Regions from separate parts of the Bacillus sp. LJBS17 genome, predicted to be linked through region 1. Evidence: riboswitches for the same ligand, from Rfam matches in the RefSeq annotation. Region 1 holds a riboswitch; each other region holds the start of a gene.

Region 1 (4,437 bases):
TGATGACCCTGATTATTTCAACGATTTCATTAGGCGTTGTCGTTCCAACATTAAAAGAAGAACGGATCATGAATTCGAATATCGGGCAGATTATTTTGCTTGTTGCTGTTATTGCTGATTTGGCCACGATGATTCTTCTTGCTGTTTTTTCTTCTTTATACGGAGAGGACAGCGGAAACATGTGGCTCCTGATGATTCTGTTTGCGGCCGGAGTGGTGCTTTACTTTTTCGGCCGGGTCTTCAAACATCGCTCTTTTGTTCAATCCATGTCAAAAGGGACGATCCAGATCGGGACGCGTGCCATTTTTACGTTAATTATTGTACTCGTTGCCCTGTCTGAATCACTTGGGGCGGAAAATATTCTCGGCGCTTTCTTAGCGGGGGTTCTTGTTTCCCTGCTTTCGCCAAACAAAGAACTTGTTCAGCAGCTGGACTCATTCGGTTATGGGTTCTTAATACCGATTTTCTTCGTGATGGTCGGTGTGAAGCTTGATATTTGGACTCTTTTCCAGGATAAAACAATTTTAATCATGATTCCGCTCCTGCTGCTGGCGCTGTTAGTCAGCAAAATCATTCCTGTCATGTACTTAAAGAAGTGGTATGATAACCGAACCATTTTCGCGTCTGGTTTCCTGCTGACATCAACGCTTTCGCTCGTGATTGCCGCTGCAACAATCGGCCAGCAGCTTCACGTGATCAGCGCAAATATGTCAGGAGCGCTAATTTTAGTAGCCGTCATTGCAAGTATTTTTACGCCGATCTGTTTTAAAAAGTTATATAAACGGGAAGAGCAGCCGGAGGAGAAAAAGACGATTACGTTCATTGGCGCCAATCAAATGACTTTGCCTGTTACACTTGAATTGCCAGAGGAAGAGTATGACGTGCGTGTTGTACACGTCTACCAAGAGAATGCGGAGGAAAAGCTGTCAGAATCAGTGTTTGCTGTTGAAACAATTTCTGACTATGAACACGAGACGCTTGAATCACTCGGCATTTTTGAAACGGATATCCTCGTTGTGGCGACAGGAAATGAAGATATGAATGCAGACATTGCATTACTTGCAAAAGAAAAAGGCACAGAAAGAGTCATTGCAAGCGTAGGATCACCGGAGCATGAAGCAGCTCTGAAGGAGCAGGGAATCAGCATCTTTTCTATTCTGCTGTCGACAAAAACGCTGCTTCGCGCACTGATTGAAGCGCCTGGCGTCATGAAGCTGCTCACGAACCAAGAGTCTTCGCTGTATCAAATTAATATGGAGAACAGTAAATATGATGGTGTCATTTTACGGGAATTCCCTTTAACAGGTGACGTCATCTTTGTCAGGATCTTCAGAGGTGTGGACAGCATCGTTCCTCATGGGGATACAAGGCTGAAACTTGGAGACCGTTTAATTGTCACCGGATCTCGGGGGTACGTAACGGATCTTAAGAAAACATTGGAAGGATAAATCTTGACCAAATAAGGATTCGTGTTAATATAGAGGTGCAGAACAATTCAATATGTATTCGTTTAACCACTAGGGGTGTCCTTCATAAGGGCTGAGATAAAAGTGTGACTTTTAGACCCTCATAACTTGAACAGGTTCAGACCTGCGTAGGGAAGTGGAGCGGTATTTGTGTTATTTTACTATGCCAATTCCAAACCACTTTTCCTTGCGGGAAAGTGGTTTTTTTATTTTCAGAGGGGGAATGATTTGTGAAGTTTTCAGAAGAATGCCGCAGTGCAGCCGCAGAATGGTGGGAGGGGAGCTTTGTCCATCCGTTCGTTCAAGGAATCGGTGACGGAACGCTTCCGATTGACCGTTTTAAATACTACGTACTTCAGGATTCCTATTATTTAACGCATTTTGCAAAGGTGCAGTCATTTGGCGCCGCTTATGCGAAGGATCTTTATACAACGGGGCGGATGGCAAGCCATGCCCAAGGTACATATGAGGCGGAAATGGCGCTTCATCGGGAGTTTGCCGAGCTGTTGGAAATCAGCGAGGAAGAGCGTAAGGCGTTTAAGCCGTCTCCTACTGCGTATTCTTATACATCCCATATGTACCGTTCGGTTTTGAGTGGGAATTTCGCAGAAATCTTAGCGGCCTTGCTGCCATGCTATTGGCTCTATTACGAGGTTGGTGAGAAATTGCTGCATTGTGATCCGGGGCATCCAATTTATCAGAAGTGGATTGGCACATATGGCGGTGATTGGTTTAGACAACAGGTCGAGGAGCAAATCAACCGCTTTGATGAGCTGGCGGAAAACAGCACGGAGGAAGTGCGTGCCAAGATGAAAGAGAATTTTGTCATCTCCAGCTACTATGAATATCAATTTTGGGGAATGGCCTATCGAAAAGAAGGCTGGTCTGACAGCGCCATAAAAGAGGTGGAGGAATGTGGAGCTTCACGCCATAACGGATGACAGCAAGCCGGTAGAAGAGCTAGCGAGAATCATCATTACGATTCAGAATGAAGTTGATTTTATTCATATTCGGGAACGTTCAAAATCGGCGGCAGATATTTTGAAACTGCTCGAGCTTATTTTTGAAGGCGGTATAGATAAACGAAAACTGGTGATGAACGGGCGCGTGGATATTGCGCTTTTCTCTACTATTCACCGCGTGCAGCTGCCAAGCGGCAGCTTTTCACCGAAGCAGGTCAGAGCCAGATTTCCACACCTTCATATCGGGAGGTCGGTGCATTCACTTGAGGAAGCGGTTCAAGCAGAAAAGGAAGACGCGGACTACGTGCTGTTCGGCCATGTGTTTGAAACGGATTGCAAAAAGGGTCTTGAAGGCAGAGGAGTATCTTTGCTGTCAGATATCAAACAGCGGATTTCCATCCCGGTTATAGCCATCGGGGGGATGACGCCGGACAGGTTAAGAGACGTAAAACAAGCAGGGGCAGACGGCATTGCTGTTATGTCAGGAATTTTCTCTTCCGCTGAGCCCTTGGAAGCAGCCAGACGATATTCCCGCAAGCTAAAGGAGATGCGCTATGAAAAGGCATTATGAAGCAGTGGTGATTGGAGGCGGAATTATCGGTTCCGCGATTGCTTATCATTTGGCAAAGGAAAACAAAAGCACCGCATTGTTTGAAAGCGGAACAATGGGCGGCAGAACGACAAGTGCCGCTGCCGGAATGCTGGGCGCCCATGCCGAATGCGAGGAACGTGACGCGTTTTTTGATTTCGCCATGCACAGTCAGCGTCTGTACAAAGGTCTTGGAGAAGAGCTTTATGCATTATCCGGTGTGGATATCAGGCAGCATAACGGCGGTATGTTTAAGCTTGCATTTTCTGAAGAAGATGTGCTGCAGCTGAGACAGATGGACGATTTGGACTCTGTCAGCTGGTATTCAAAAGAAGAGGTGTTAGAAAAAGAGCCGTATGCGTCTGGTGACATCTTTGGTGCATCTTTTATTCAGGATGATGTGCATGTGGAGCCTTATTTTGTTTGCAAGGCATATGTGAAAGCAGCAAAAATGCTTGGGGCGGAGATTTTTGAGCATACGCCCGTCCTGCATGTCGAACGTGACGGTGAAGCCCTGTTCATCAAGACCCCTAGCGGAGACGTATGGGCTAATCATGTTGTCGTTGCCAGCGGGGTGTGGAGCGGAATGTTTTTTAAACAGCTTGGACTGAACAATGCTTTTCTCCCTGTAAAAGGGGAGTGCCTGTCCGTTTGGAATGATGATATCCCGCTGACAAAAACGCTTTACCATGATCACTGCTATATCGTACCGAGAAAAAGCGGAAGACTGGTTGTCGGCGCGACAATGAAGCCGGGGGACTGGAGTGAAACACCGGATCTTGGCGGATTGGAATCTGTTATGAAAAAAGCAAAAACGATGCTGCCGGCTATACAGAATATGAAGGTGGATCGTTTTTGGGCGGGACTCCGTCCGGGAACAAAGGATGGAAAACCGTACATCGGCAGACATCCTGAGGACAGCCGTATTTTATTTGCGGCTGGCCATTTCAGAAACGGGGTCCTGCTTGCTCCCGCAACGGGCGCTTTGATCAGTGATCTCATCATGAATAAAGAGGTCAACCAAGACTGGCTGCACGCATTCCGAATTGATCGCAAGGAGGCGGTTCAGATATGATGCTACAGCTGAACGGTAAAGACGTGAAGTGGGAAAAAGACACAGGTACAATTCAAGACCTGCTGGCGTCGTATCAGCTTGAAAATAAAATTGTTATCGTGGAAAGAAATAAAGAAATAATCGGGAAAGAACGTTATCACGAGGTTGAGCTTTGTGATCGTGATGTCATTGAAATTGTCCATTTTGTAGGAGGCGGATGAGCATGTTAACAATTGGCGGAAAATCATTTCAATCAAGATTGCTGCTGGGCACGGGGAAATACCCATCGTTTGACATTCAAAAGGAAGCAGTAGCTGTTTCTGAGTCTGATATTTTAACATTTGCTGTAAGGAGAATGAACATCTT
Region 2 (4,437 bases), 150 kb from region 1:
TCGCGAACGAAAGGCTGCTGACTTCAAGCACACTCTCCCCAGAAGGGGCTTTCTTCTTTTTGACATGCCCGGCAGGAATAGGCTCTTTGAACAGCATCTCTTTTGATAAAGTAAACGGCATACTCAGCTTTTCCTGCAGATGACAGACCTTTGGAATGGCGATGCCCAATTTCTTTAGTGTCTCCGCTTCATGCTGAAATAGATTTTTCGTCAGGCCATCCAGTGCCTTTTTGCCTGATTTGTCGAGTACGATCGTTCTCTCAATCCAAGGCGCCCATTCATCAAGCTGGTGCTCAATGACGAGGAGGCTGAAACCTTTTTCCCGCTGAAGATCCTTCATCAGATGAACGAACTCCCGAGCTGAGAAAGGGTCTAAAAGAGAGGTCGGCTCATCTAAAATAATAAGCTCAGGCTCCATCGCCAAAATACAGGCGAGAGCCACTTTCTGCTTTTGTCCTCCTGAAAGGGTTGAGATCATTTTTTCTTTTAAATGGGTAATGCGTAATTTTTCTAATACGGCGTTGATTTTCTCTGTCATTTCTTCTTTTGGAATTTGCAGATTTTCCAGCCCGAACGCTATTTCGTCCTCCACCGTCAGCATGCAGAACTGCTGATCAGGATCCTGAAAAACGACCCCGGCATGCTGAGTAATCGTTTCGGAGGTTTCAGCATCTGTGACCGGCTTTTGAAATAGAAATACATGTCCGGACTGAATGCCGTCGCAAGCCTCCGGATATAGACCGTTTAAACAAAGGGCGAGCGAGCTTTTACCGCATCCGCTCGGTCCTAATAATAAAACACATTCTCCTTTTTGAAGCTCAAACGAAATGTCTTGAAAAACCGGTTTCTCGTCTTCTTCATAAGAGAAGCTGAGCTGCTCAACCGTCAGAAGCTCATCAAAGGCTTGCATGTTCTGACGCCCGCTTCCGTTTCTTTTTCAGTTCCTTTCCGAGTGCCATTCCGTTTAACACACCTGTATAAGCGAGAGAGTCGCTGACAGCTTTTCCGAGAAGCCCCGCCAAAAGCGCGCCGGAAATGAGGCGGATCACAAGCATAATGAGCAGATAACCTGGTGAATAGGCTGCATAGCCAGAAACAAAGAGATCATAGATAAAGCTGGCTACTGAAGACCCCATACCGGCCAGCATAAGGACAGGGAGAGAGTATGCTTTCCAGCGTGTTGCAAGAAATACAGCCTCAGCCCCGAGCCCTTGAACAATGCCAATGACGATGACCATCGGGCCAGACGGATTTCCCAGCAGGCACTCAACGAGAGCGGCAATGATTTCAGAAACGAGCGCCGCACCCGGTTTTCGAATCATGTACGCGGCGATCACAGAAACGATAAACCAAATGCCGTAAATTGGTTCATAGGCGATTGGCCCAAACATACCTGCAAGCACGTTTCCGAAATGTGTAAATAATAAATAAACAACGGCAAATACGATACTGATAACGGACATGATGACAATTTCTTTTACTTTCCAGCTTTTCATGTTATCCCTGCTTTCTGTTTTTTCTTGATGGACTGTTAGCCGAAAGATTCACAGTCATGGTGATGTGGTTTGTTTGCTGCTCAGCCATGCGGAAAACGGCCTCCAATGTGCTGAATACGTCATGCGCATCCCCGTCAAGCTCGCTCGCGTAATGGACACCCTGTACGAAAGTGCCTTGGGCTTTTGCAATGTCGACAGCCTCCATAATCAATCCCATATAATCCGGCTCATTCATTGGATAAAGGGCAAATTGGCACGGCGCTTCCGCCTTCAAGCCTCGGACAGCATCTTCATTGACACGCTTATCACCTTTGGAAAGATATGTATCCCCCTGTGTGTCACCCGGGCATCCAATGGAAAACGTGCCGTTCATGACGATGTGTTGTTCGCTGTTTGCTGCATGAAGGTAAATGGCTTTTGCAGCATCGAATACATGATCAATCGATCCGCGTAACACCGTGCTGATATGGTCGGTTTTCGTCCATACATTGGATGTATCTGTTTTTTTCAGCGCAGACTTGATCACACTGATAAAATCATCCGTCATCGGATATAAAGAGAAGCGAAAACCGGCGATTTTGCTTGTACCGCAAATATGCTCCATTTCTCCGACCTCCTGTTTTTTTGGTAAAATAAAAAACTGCATATCCTAAGGGAATATGCAGTCATAGATCGATTAAGCGCACAAAAAAATACACCATTCGGTCAACCTGCACTTCCCCACGCTGGTATTATCCAGATCGGGTCATAAGGGATCAAAGCGCGTTTCTTCCGCGCTTTATCTCAGCCAAAACAGCACCCCTAGTGCTTTCCGTATACAATTTTTTATTTTGACATCATAATAGATGATAAGAATCATTTTGTAAACAACGAAATCATTTTTTTCATATAGGGACGGGAGAGGATGGTCAAATTTGGAAAAAGGACACATATTAATTGTGGAAGATGAAGAAAAAATCGCCAGGGTTCTTCAGCTTGAATTGGAATATGAAGGATACAGCGTCACGATCAAACACAATGGCACAGAAGGTCTTGATGCGGCAGCGGAAGGCGGGTATTCCTTGGTGCTTCTTGATGTCATGCTTCCGGGGCTTAGCGGACTGGAAGTGCTGCGCCGCTTGAGAAAAACGGATTCGCAGACACCGGTCATATTATTAACGGCGCGAGACAGTATTCCTGATAAGGTAACAGGTCTGGACATCGGTGCAAATGACTATGTCACCAAGCCGTTTGAAATCGAGGAATTGCTTGCGAGAATCAGGGCGGCGCTGCGGCAAAATGGAACAAAAACTGAAGATATCGGCACCTTTCTTACATATGACGATTTGCGGGTGAACGAAAAAACCCGTGAAGTGAGACGCGGAGACAAAGAGGTGGAATTAACGCCGCGGGAATTTGATCTGCTCGTCTATATGCTAAAGCATCCGCAGCAAGTGCTGACACGGGAGCAAATTCTAAGCTCAGTATGGGGATTTGATTATATCGGTGATACAAATGTCGTGGACGTCTACATAAGATACATCAGAAAAAAACTGGACTATCCTTACGAAAAACAGCTGATCCATACGATTCGCGGGGTCGGCTATGCCATTAAGGGGTAAACGATGAAGCTGAAGACCAAGATTCATCTATACACTTCGATATCACTGTTGATTTTATTAATTTTGGTTCATACCGCAGTATATCTCATTTTTTCGTCTGCGCTGACATCAAAGGATGCGGCCCGGCTTGCTGATGAGACGGATAACATTGCCGAAGCGCTGCGTGCCGCTGAAACAGAAGGAGTGGCTTTGCAGGATATGCTGCAGGCCTATCTTCCGGCAAATGGCATGGTGCGTGTAGTGAATGGTGATCAAAAAGCCGTTATGACGATCACAAAAGAAAAAGCCTATAAAGATTTTCCTCTCTCTTTTCATAGCGGCGAAACGGCAGATGTGAGGAAACCTGACGGCAAGCTGTTTGCCGAGGCTGCTGTTCCGGTGATTTGGACCGATGGACAAGTCGTGTCTCTTCAGCTGGTTGAAAGACTGGAGAACACAGAAGAGAGTCTGTTTCTGCTGAAAATCATCTTAATCGCTGCAAGTGCTGCTGTCTGCATTGCTTCTTTTTTTGCAGGCAGCTTGCTAGCCCGCCGAATCATCAATCCGATCAGACGATTAATGATCACAATGAAAGACATACAGCGAGACAAAGAATTTAAAACGATTTCTTTAGAAGGACAGTCCAACGATGAATTGTATCAAATGGGGCTGACATTTAATGAAATGGCAATGATGCTGAAGGAGCACTATGATAAACAGCAGCAATTTGTTCAAGATGCTTCACACGAATTGAAAACCCCGCTCACTATTATAGAAAGCTACAGCAGCCTGATGAAGCGGTGGGGTGCAAAAAAGCCGGAGGTGCTTGAGGAGTCGATAGAAGCCATTCACTCAGAAGCGGTGCATATGAAAAAACTGACCAATCAGCTTTTGGCGCTGGCCAAAAGCCATCAAGGACTCGAGGTTGATCTGAAAACAATCGATCTGATTAAAGCGGCGCGCGCGGTTATGCAAACGCTCCAGTCCGTTTATCAGCGTGACATATTGCTTGAAACAGATAAAGAGAGCCTGCTTGTAAAGGCAGATGAAGAACGCATCAAGCAGCTGTTGACCATTTTGCTTGATAATGCAATAAAGTATAGTGAAAAGCCTATTGAGATGTCAGCCGGAACGAGGAATGGACGGCCATTTCTATCAGTGAGGGATGAAGGCATCGGAATACCTGAGGAGCATATCCCGCATTTGTTCGAACGGTTCTACCGGGCAGATGAGGCACGAAACAGAAAAACAGGCGGAACAGGTTTAGGCCTTTCCATTGCCAAGCAAATCGCTGATGAGCATGGCATTGAGCTGTCTGTCAAAAGCAAGCCGGGACAAGGAACAGCTGTCACCATGCAATT
Region 3 (4,437 bases), 1.9 Mb from region 1:
CTTCGTTCCATTCTCGGCTCAATGACAGTAGAAGAAATCTATAAAAACAGAGAAAAATTCTCTCAAGAGGTGCAGCGTGTCGCTTCACAGGATCTCGCGAAAATGGGGCTTGTAATCGTCTCGTTTACCATTAAAGATGTTCGTGATAAAAACGGTTATCTTGAATCATTAGGGAAACCGAGAATTGCCCAAGTAAAACGCGATGCTGATATCGCAACAGCAGAGGCTGATAAAGAAACCCGAATTAAGCGGGCAGAAGCCGATAAAGACGCAAAAAAATCAGAACTTGAACGGGCGACGGAAATCGCTGAAGCTGAAAAACTCAATCAGCTCAAAATGGCTGAATTTCGCAGAGAACAAGATACGGCAAAAGCGAATGCCGACCAAGCATATGATTTAGAGACTGCCAGAGCGCGCCAGCAAGTCACAGAGCAGGAAATGCAGGTTAAAATTATCGAACGCCAAAAACAAATAGAACTAGAAGAAAAAGAAATTCTTCGCCGTGAACGTCAATACGACTCAGAGGTAAAGAAAAAAGCCGATGCAGACCGTTATTCTGTTGAGCAGTCCGCAGCAGCTGAGAAAGCCAAACAGCTCGCGGAAGCCGATGCCAAGAAGTACAGTATAGAAGCAATGGCAAAGGCTGAGGCGGAAAAAGTAAGAATTGACGGGCTAGCAAAAGCAGAAGCGGAAAAAGCGAAAGGAGAGACAGAGGCAGAGGTTATCCGCCTGAAAGGTCTTGCAGAAGCGGAAGCAAAAGAGAAAATTGCGGCTGCTTTTGAACAGTACGGGCAGGCGGCGATTTTCGATATGATTGTCAAAATGCTTCCGGAATACGCGAAACAAGCAGCGGCACCTCTTTCAAATATTGATAAAATCACCGTTGTCGATACAGGAGGAAGCGGTGAATCAAGCGGAGCAAACAAAGTAACCAGCTATGCGACGAACTTAATGTCAAGTTTGCAAGAAAGTTTAAAAGCATCCTCAGGAATTGATGTAAAAGAAATGCTTGAGAACTTTTCAGGAAAAGGAAACGTAAAACAAAGCATTAATGAATTAACAAATGAAATCAAAGAAGCCAAAACGATCCAAAAATCAGAGTAAGGAAAGGGCAGAACCGTATGGTAACTGTACGTGAAGCGAAGTTAGAGGATATAAAGGACATTGCAAAAGTGCATGTAGACAGCTGGAGGTCAACATACCACGAAATTATCCCGATTGATTATTTAAACAGCCTGAACTATAAGGAATTTGAAGACAAATGGAAAAGTCGCTCGTTAAAGGGAGTATTTGTTGCTCAGGACGAAAAGGGTTCAGTATTCGGCTTTGCTTCATTTGGACCTATTCGCTCTGAACAAGAAGGCTATGACGGCGAGTTATACGCTATTTATCTTCTGGAAGAGCGCCAGCGGCAAGGTGCAGGCAGGGCGCTCTTAGCAAAAGGAGCGGAGTATTTGCTTCAACATGGGTTTTCAAGTATGTTTGTTTGGGTTATTGAGCAGAATCCCTCGATTATATTTTATCAGGCCTATTCACCTGAAAGAGTAGCGGAGGACAACTTTGAAATTGCCGGAGTAAGGTTGAAAGAAGTAGGTCTTGGCTGGCCGGATCTTTCAGCTTTAAAAACACTTCTTAACAGATAACGAACAATCCCCCAGCGGAATTCGCTGGGGGATTGTTACTTTTACGCTTTGTCACTTTTAAGCAGACGGGGTGCTGTCATAAATAATAAACATAGGACAATTGCACAAATAATGAATGAAGGTACCATGTAAGTCGCATTATAAGTTAAAGAATAAATCCATACCGGTGTTCCTTTTGGAGCAAAGCTACCGAAAAACACAGCTCCTGAAATGACATGCGCGGCATAGCGCAGCAAACTGCCGATAAAAACTGCGCTGACCACTGAAACAATCAATTTCCCTTTTGTTTTTGATACAGCGGCTTTACGGACTGAAGAAGCGAAACAGCCGCTTATGCCGATTGCCGCGAAAGCGACAATGTAATCTAACAATAGCTGTACAGGATGTTGAGCAAACAAGTTTCCGATTGCTATTTGTACTAGACCTGTCAACAAACCTGTAGTAAGACCTGCTTTGACACCCCAGCGAAACGAAATTAAAAAGATCGGAATCATCATGATGGAGACCGAGCCTCCTTGAGGCATGCTAAGAAACATTCCTGAGACAATGTCTAAAATAACGGCTGCCGCTGTCATAATGGCAATTTCAATAAGGCGAACCAGTTGCTTAGATTGATTCATATCTATCTCCTTCCATTGACAGACAACCAAAAGGACAACAAAAAAGCAGCACGCGGAAGGATGAGAAAAGTTCCACGCACTGCTTTACGATCTGCAATTCATTTGACTTTGCCACATCCCTACGCCAGCGTTAACTAACAGGTTCAAAGGGTCAGAACGAAACCGCTCACTCTCAGCTTTAATGCTCCCCTTGTGGTCATCAGTATTTAGTTCGTTTCTACTATACAAGAAAACGAAAAAAACAACAAGATCACATGACTGATGTATATGTTCTTTTAAGAAAGTTATATGATACACACGCTTTAGAAATCATGGCGAGGATTATAGTTTATTTGTTTTATAGATTTTTTAAAAAAACTATTGCAATAAATAAATAGAGGTGTTATATTATTAAACGTCGCTGATGCACAGCGGACACAAACTAGATGCTTCAAAACAACTTGAAAAAAGTTGTTGACAAAAAAGAAGCTGAATGTTATATTAGTAAAGCTGCTTCATTGAGAAGTGACGAAATGATCTTTGAAAACTAAACAAGACAAAACGTACCTGTTAATTCATTTTTATAAATCGCACAGCGATGTGCGTAGTCAGTCAAACTAGGGCCTGCACGACGCAGGTCACACAGGTGTCGCCGCAGGATGCGGTGAACTTAACCTGTGATCCATTTATCGGAGAGTTTGATCCTGGCTCAGGACGAACGCTGGCGGCGTGCCTAATACATGCAAGTCGAGCGGACAGATGGGAGCTTGCTCCCTGATGTTAGCGGCGGACGGGTGAGTAACACGTGGGTAACCTGCCTGTAAGACTGGGATAACTCCGGGAAACCGGGGCTAATACCGGATGGTTGTTTGAACCGCATGGTTCAAACATAAAAGGTGGCTTCGGCTACCACTTACAGATGGACCCGCGGCGCATTAGCTAGTTGGTGAGGTAACGGCTCACCAAGGCAACGATGCGTAGCCGACCTGAGAGGGTGATCGGCCACACTGGGACTGAGACACTACCAGACTCCTACGGGAGGCAGCAGTAGGGAATCTTCCGCAATGGACGAAAGTCTGACGGAGCAACGCCGCGTGAGTGATGAAGGTTTTCGGATCGTAAAGCTCTGTTGTTAGGGAAGAACAAGTACCGTTCGAATAGGGCGGTACCTTGACGGTACCTAACCAGAAAGCCACGGCTAACTACGTGCCAGCAGCCGCGGTAATACGTAGGTGGCAAGCGTTGTCCGGAATTATTGGGCGTAAAGGGCTCGCAGGCGGTTTCTTAAGTCTGATGTGAAAGCCCCCGGCTCAACCGGGGAGGGTCATTGGAAACTGGGGAACTTGAGTGCAGAAGAGGAGAGTGGAATTCCACGTGTAGCGGTGAAATGCGTAGAGATGTGGAGGAACACCAGTGGCGAAGGCGACTCTCTGGTCTGTAACTGACGCTGAGGAGCGAAAGCGTGGGGAGCGAACAGGATTAGATACCCTGGTAGTCCACGCCGTAAACGATGAGTGCTAAGTGTTAGGGGGTTTCCGCCCCTTAGTGCTGCAGCTAACGCATTAAGCACTCCGCCTGGGGAGTACGGTCGCAAGACTGAAACTCAAAGGAATTGACGGTACCGCACAAGCGGTGGAGCATGTGGTTTAATTCGAAGCAACGCGAAGAACCTTACCAGGTCTTGACATCCTCTGACAATCCTAGAGATAGGACGTCCCCTTCGGGGGCAGAGTGACAGGTGGTGCATGGTTGTCGTCAGCTCGTGTCGTGAGATGTTGGGTTAAGTCCCGCAACGAGCGCAACCCTTGATCTTAGTTGCCAGCATTCAGTTGGGCACTCTAAGGTGACTGCCGGTGACAAACCGGAGGAAGGTGGGGATGACGTCAAATCATCATGCCCCTTATGACCTGGGCTACACACGTGCTACAATGGACAGAACAAAGGGCAGCGAAACCGCGAGGTTAAGCCAATCCCACAAATCTGTTCTCAGTTCGGATCGCAGTCTGCAACTCGACTGCGTGAAGCTGGAATCGCTAGTAATCGCGGATCAGCATGCCGCGGTGAATACGTTCCCGAGCTTGTACACACCGCCCGTCACACCACGAGAGTTTGTAACACCCGAAGTCGGTGAGGTAACCTTTTAGGAGCCAGCCGCCGAAGGTGGGACAGATGATTGGGGTGAAGTCGTAACAAGG
Region 4 (4,437 bases), 290 kb from region 1:
AAAAGAGTCACCTGAGGATAAGCAAGCAGCATATCCGGTACAAGGTATCGCTGACAGCGTAAGCTACGATCACAACGATCACTACACTCAAGCTGGTGATCTGTATCGTTTAATGAGTGAAGATGAACGTACCCGCCTTGTTGAAAATATCGTTAATGCTATGAAGCCGGTAGAAAAAGAAGAAATCAAGCTGCGCCAAATCGAGCACTTCTACAAAGCGGATCCTGAATACGGAAAACGCGTGGCAGAAGGCCTTGGATTGCCGATTAAAAAAGATGCTTAATGGAGAAATGCAAAAACCCGCTGTAGTCAGCGGGTTTTTTTATATTTAGTTACACATTGCGTATGCTTCTCATCAATCTTCATATAAATTTCTTCCATGAGTTCCGCGCTGTTTATAATCTCTCGTTTGTTTTTTTCAATCAGCAGCTCAAGCGGCAAAATCTGATTCCCGTAGGTTTTTCGCTTCCTGAATCGTTTTCTCCCCTTTTCTTTTTTGACTCCCATCAATAATCCCTCCTTTTTCATACAAAAAAGGCCCTTATCTAAAAGATAAGAGCCTTCGGTGTCCCGATCAGCGCGATAAATTTGAAAAATTTGTACTGACCATGTTAATTCATACAATACCGACCTGTCAACTATTTTTTGAGGGTATTGATACTATATCAGATTGCATCCCCGCTTTTTCCTTATACACTCTTATCCCCTGACGCATAAGCTAGAGAAACTAGAATACGAGAGAAAGAGATGTGGGTGTGTGGAAAAGACAAAATTGACCGGACGTATCGTGACACGGGATGATCCGGACTTTCGAGTTAAACGATGGGAGACTACGTAAATTGGCCAGATATCAAAATCAGAAACTGGCCAAGAACATATTACGGCGAAAACGTTGAACGACTCCGCCGTGTCAAAACGAAATATGATCCAGAAAATGTTTTCCGCTTTGAACAGAGTATTCCTCCGCTTCGACGCTCTCTGTTTTTCTAAAAAAATGAAGATGGAGCATTCTCCATCTTCATCTTATTTATTGATATAAATTGCTTCCCGTATCGACAAACTCTTTTGCTTTTTCTTTTAATCCTTTATTTATGGCTTCTGCTTCACTGAGATCGTTTTTCTTTGCATAATCCCGAATATCCTGTGAAATTCTCATGCTGCAAAATTTCGGGCCGCACATGGAACAAAAGTGAGCGGTTTTTGCTCCTTCAGCAGGCAGGGTTTCATCATGGTATTCAAGGGCTCTCTCCGGATCAAGAGATAAATTAAACTGATCCCGCCAGCGGAATTCAAAACGGGCTTTCGATAACGCATCATCCCGGATTTGCGCTCCGGGATGCCCTTTTGCAAGGTCTGCCGCATGCGCAGCGATCTTATATGTAATGACTCCTTCACGAACATCATCACGGTTTGGCAGCCCCAAATGCTCCTTCGGCGTTACATAACAAAGCATTGCTGTCCCATACCAGCCGATCATCGCCGCTCCGATCGCTGAAGTAATATGGTCATATCCCGGAGCAATATCCGTTGTCAACGGCCCCAATGTGTAAAAAGGCGCTTCTTTACAAATGTCCATTTGTTTATCGACGTTCTCTTTGATTTTATGCATCGGAACATGTCCAGGACCCTCAATCATCACCTGAACATCATGCTTCCAGGCAATTTGCGTCAGCTCTCCAAGCGTCTCTAATTCAGCAAACTGCGCTTCGTCATTGGCATCAGCAATTGATCCGGGACGCAAACCATCCCCAAGTGAGAAAGCAATATCATACATTTTCATAATCTCACATATTTCTTCAAAATGTGTGTATAAAAAGCTTTCTTGATGATGAGCCAGACACCACTGCGCCATAATCGCTCCCCCGCGTGACACAATACCAGTTGTCCGTTTGGCAGTCAGCGGTACATACCTAAGCAAAACACCCGCGTGAATCGTAAAATAATCCACTCCCTGCTCTGCCTGCTCGATTAGCGTATCACGATAAATCTCCCACGTTAAATCCTCCGCTACGCCGTTTACTTTTTCAAGCGCCTGATAAATCGGAACAGTTCCCACAGGCACGGGGCAATTGCGGATAATCCATTCACGCGTCGTATGAATATCTTTTCCGGTAGAGAGATCCATCATCGTATCCGCTCCCCAGCGGATGGCCCACGTCATTTTTTCCACTTCTTCTTCAATGGATGACGTAACCGCTGAATTCCCGATATTCGCATTAATCTTCACATGAAAATTCCGGCCGATAATCATTGGCTCACTTTCAGGGTGATTAATGTTTGAAGGAATAATCGCCCGGCCGCTGGCTACCTCGTCTCTGACGAATTCAGGAGACACATGCTCACGAATGGCGATAAATTCCATCTCAGGTGTAATGATCCCCTTTTTTGCATAGTGCATTTGTGTGACATTTTGACCTGCCTTCGCCCTCAGCGGTTTCCGCTTTAATCCTGGGTAGCTTACGTTTGGATTTGCTTTTTTATAACCGTTATCTTCTGGTTTTATAGCCCGACCTTCATACTCTTCCACGTCACCGCGCTCTGTGATCCATTTTTGGCGGAGCGGCTTTAATCCTTCTTGAATATTAATGGTTACTTCAGGGTCCGTATACGGTCCGCTTGTATCATAGACACGCACAGGCGCGTTTTCCTCTTCGCCGAACGATCCCGTCGTCGGACTCAATAGGATCTCCCTCATCGGCACTTGGATGTCCGAAGAAGAACCCTCCACGTATACCTTCTTGCTGCCTGAAAAACTTGACATAATGGAAATGTTGGCTTGCTGCACTGAATTGTTTTGCATTACTTTTCCTTCCCCTCTCTACGTTTGAAAGGACAAAATCAAGCCCATAACCAGCACAAAAAACCGGATTCATATAAATGAACCCGGTTACAGTCAGAAAGAAACATATTATTGCCCAGCAAGACAATAACAAAAACAATTCCTCTACTTCCCCACGCTGGTACGAACCAGATCAGGTCCAAAGGGTTAAGAAGCTTACCTTCTCTCTCAGCCCGAAAGCGGGCACCCCCAGTAACTATTGATTTCGCACTCATCTTATCATAAAATCAATCTGAAAAAAAGAGGAATATAGATAATATTCAGCCAATTTCACCCTAAATATTTGACCGGCAACGGAATTTCAGCTATTTCATGTTCAGCCATCATCACCCGATATGCCTTTCCTTCCGACCTTGAACTCACAGTCTGAAACAGCTGATCATTTATGAAATGGAGAGCAGCCCCATCATCCGCTGCATAGCCACTGCATAAGAACTTGTTAGATATCAGCTGGTGGTATGCCGGTCTCCGATCCTTTTCCCCGTCATAATGGGGACAAAAGCTCCCTTGCAAAAAACCTAAACTTTTCAAACTTGTCAGCGGTCCGGCTGAATCCGTCACCCCTTCTTCAAACCAGCAGATCGCACCGGCACTTAATCCAGCTAAAACCACACCGTTCTTCCATGCTTCCCTAAGAATCTGGTCAAGCCCCCACTCTTTCCATAACACAAGTAAATTCCGCGTATTTCCCCCGCCAACATAAATCACGTCCATTTCCATAACAAAAGAAGTTAAATCTGTTGATGGCGGCTTAAACAAAGATAAGTGAGACGGCACACAATCCAGTGTTTGAAATGCATGATAAAACCGCTGAATATAGTTTTGGGAATCTCCGCTCGCCGTCGGCAAAAAACAAATACGAGGCTGCTCTCGTTTTGATTGATTGAGGATATATTGATCGAGGGACAAATTATCCGGCTCCATCGAAAAACCCCCGCCCCCCATCGCAATAATCTGCTTCATCATCACACCCCCCAACAAAATTTGTTGCTTATTATAGCATTTTGTATAGAAGCAAGAAACAAAGCCAAATACTTTCTTATCAGGAGCTGCTAAAAAAACAAAGGGGGTGGTTTCCCATTGAACAAAGTCTTTGTCCCAAAGATATTCTTGATTTGTTAACAACAATAAAAACCAGCATTAACAAATACACTGTCGCAATAACAGAAGCCGAAAATCCCCACATCAGAATAGCATTGCATGATCAATTAGATACAACTGTTTATCTCCATGATGAACTGTCAGATCTTCTGTTAGAAAAGGGATGGCTCGGGTGAGCAATTCCAAATCAAATCGATTAGATTTATCTTACAGCAAAGACCACAAAAAGAGACGGGATCTCAAAGATGAGATGCCGTCTCTTTTTTATTGCTCCACTCTTCTTAAAGCCTCATTTACCGTTTCTTTTATAAACGCGTCTTCACCGCTTAATCGGTCTAAACTGAGATCGCCGTTTCTCAGCCTTTCGGAAATATTGTTTATATCCTCCTCTACTGTGATTTGCAGCTCACCAGCCAAAAACATTCTGTGTAATTCATCTGCAACCAAACTTTCTTTATTCACTTCCATCCACTCCTTTATTTTCAATATTATTCTTA

The links. Region 1 has a riboswitch for thiamine pyrophosphate ahead of tenA (thiaminase II). Riboswitches for the same ligand answer to the same signal wherever they lie in the genome.
Region 2: another riboswitch for thiamine pyrophosphate. It lies ahead of thiU (HMP/thiamine ABC transporter substrate-binding protein ThiU); the one in region 1 lies ahead of tenA (thiaminase II).
Region 3: another riboswitch for thiamine pyrophosphate. It lies ahead of thiT (energy-coupled thiamine transporter ThiT); the one in region 1 lies ahead of tenA (thiaminase II).
Region 4: another riboswitch for thiamine pyrophosphate. It lies ahead of thiC (phosphomethylpyrimidine synthase ThiC); the one in region 1 lies ahead of tenA (thiaminase II).

The regions. Positions count from the first base shown of each region.
Region 1 is NZ_CP079759.1:1,221,985-1,226,421, forward strand. Features, by position in the region: gene KXZ66_RS06265 (monovalent cation:proton antiporter family protein) at 1-1,448, shown strand, start outside; TPP riboswitch at 1,510-1,618, shown strand; gene tenA (thiaminase II) at 1,697-2,407, shown strand; gene tenI (thiazole tautomerase TenI) at 2,382-2,999, shown strand; gene thiO (glycine oxidase ThiO) at 2,983-4,092, shown strand; gene thiS (sulfur carrier protein ThiS) at 4,092-4,292, shown strand; gene thiG (thiazole synthase) at 4,289-4,437, shown strand, end outside.
Region 2 is NZ_CP079759.1:1,372,433-1,376,869, forward strand. Features, by position in the region: gene KXZ66_RS07130 (ABC transporter ATP-binding protein) at 1-910, opposite strand, end outside; gene KXZ66_RS07135 (ECF transporter S component) at 897-1,496, opposite strand; gene thiU (HMP/thiamine ABC transporter substrate-binding protein ThiU) at 1,498-2,100, opposite strand; TPP riboswitch at 2,197-2,309, opposite strand; gene ykoG (two-component system response regulator YkoG) at 2,411-3,097, shown strand; gene ykoH (two-component system sensor histidine kinase YkoH) at 3,101-4,437, shown strand, end outside.
Region 3 is NZ_CP079759.1:3,083,800-3,088,236, reverse strand. Features, by position in the region: gene floT (flotillin lipid rafts scaffold protein FloT) at 1-1,104, shown strand, start outside; gene KXZ66_RS16010 (GNAT family N-acetyltransferase) at 1,122-1,643, shown strand; gene thiT (energy-coupled thiamine transporter ThiT) at 1,685-2,263, opposite strand; TPP riboswitch at 2,363-2,464, opposite strand; rRNA gene KXZ66_RS16000 (16S ribosomal RNA) at 2,929-4,437, shown strand, end outside.
Region 4 is NZ_CP079759.1:934,354-938,790, reverse strand. Features, by position in the region: gene katA (catalase KatA) at 1-283, shown strand, start outside; gene senS (transcriptional regulator SenS) at 310-507, opposite strand; partial or broken gene KXZ66_RS04780 (BBE domain-containing protein) at 820-990, shown strand; gene thiC (phosphomethylpyrimidine synthase ThiC) at 1,028-2,800, opposite strand; TPP riboswitch at 2,933-3,040, opposite strand; gene KXZ66_RS04770 (Type 1 glutamine amidotransferase-like domain-containing protein) at 3,110-3,802, opposite strand; gene KXZ66_RS04765 (spore coat protein) at 3,844-4,116, shown strand; gene KXZ66_RS04760 (hypothetical protein) at 4,205-4,408, opposite strand.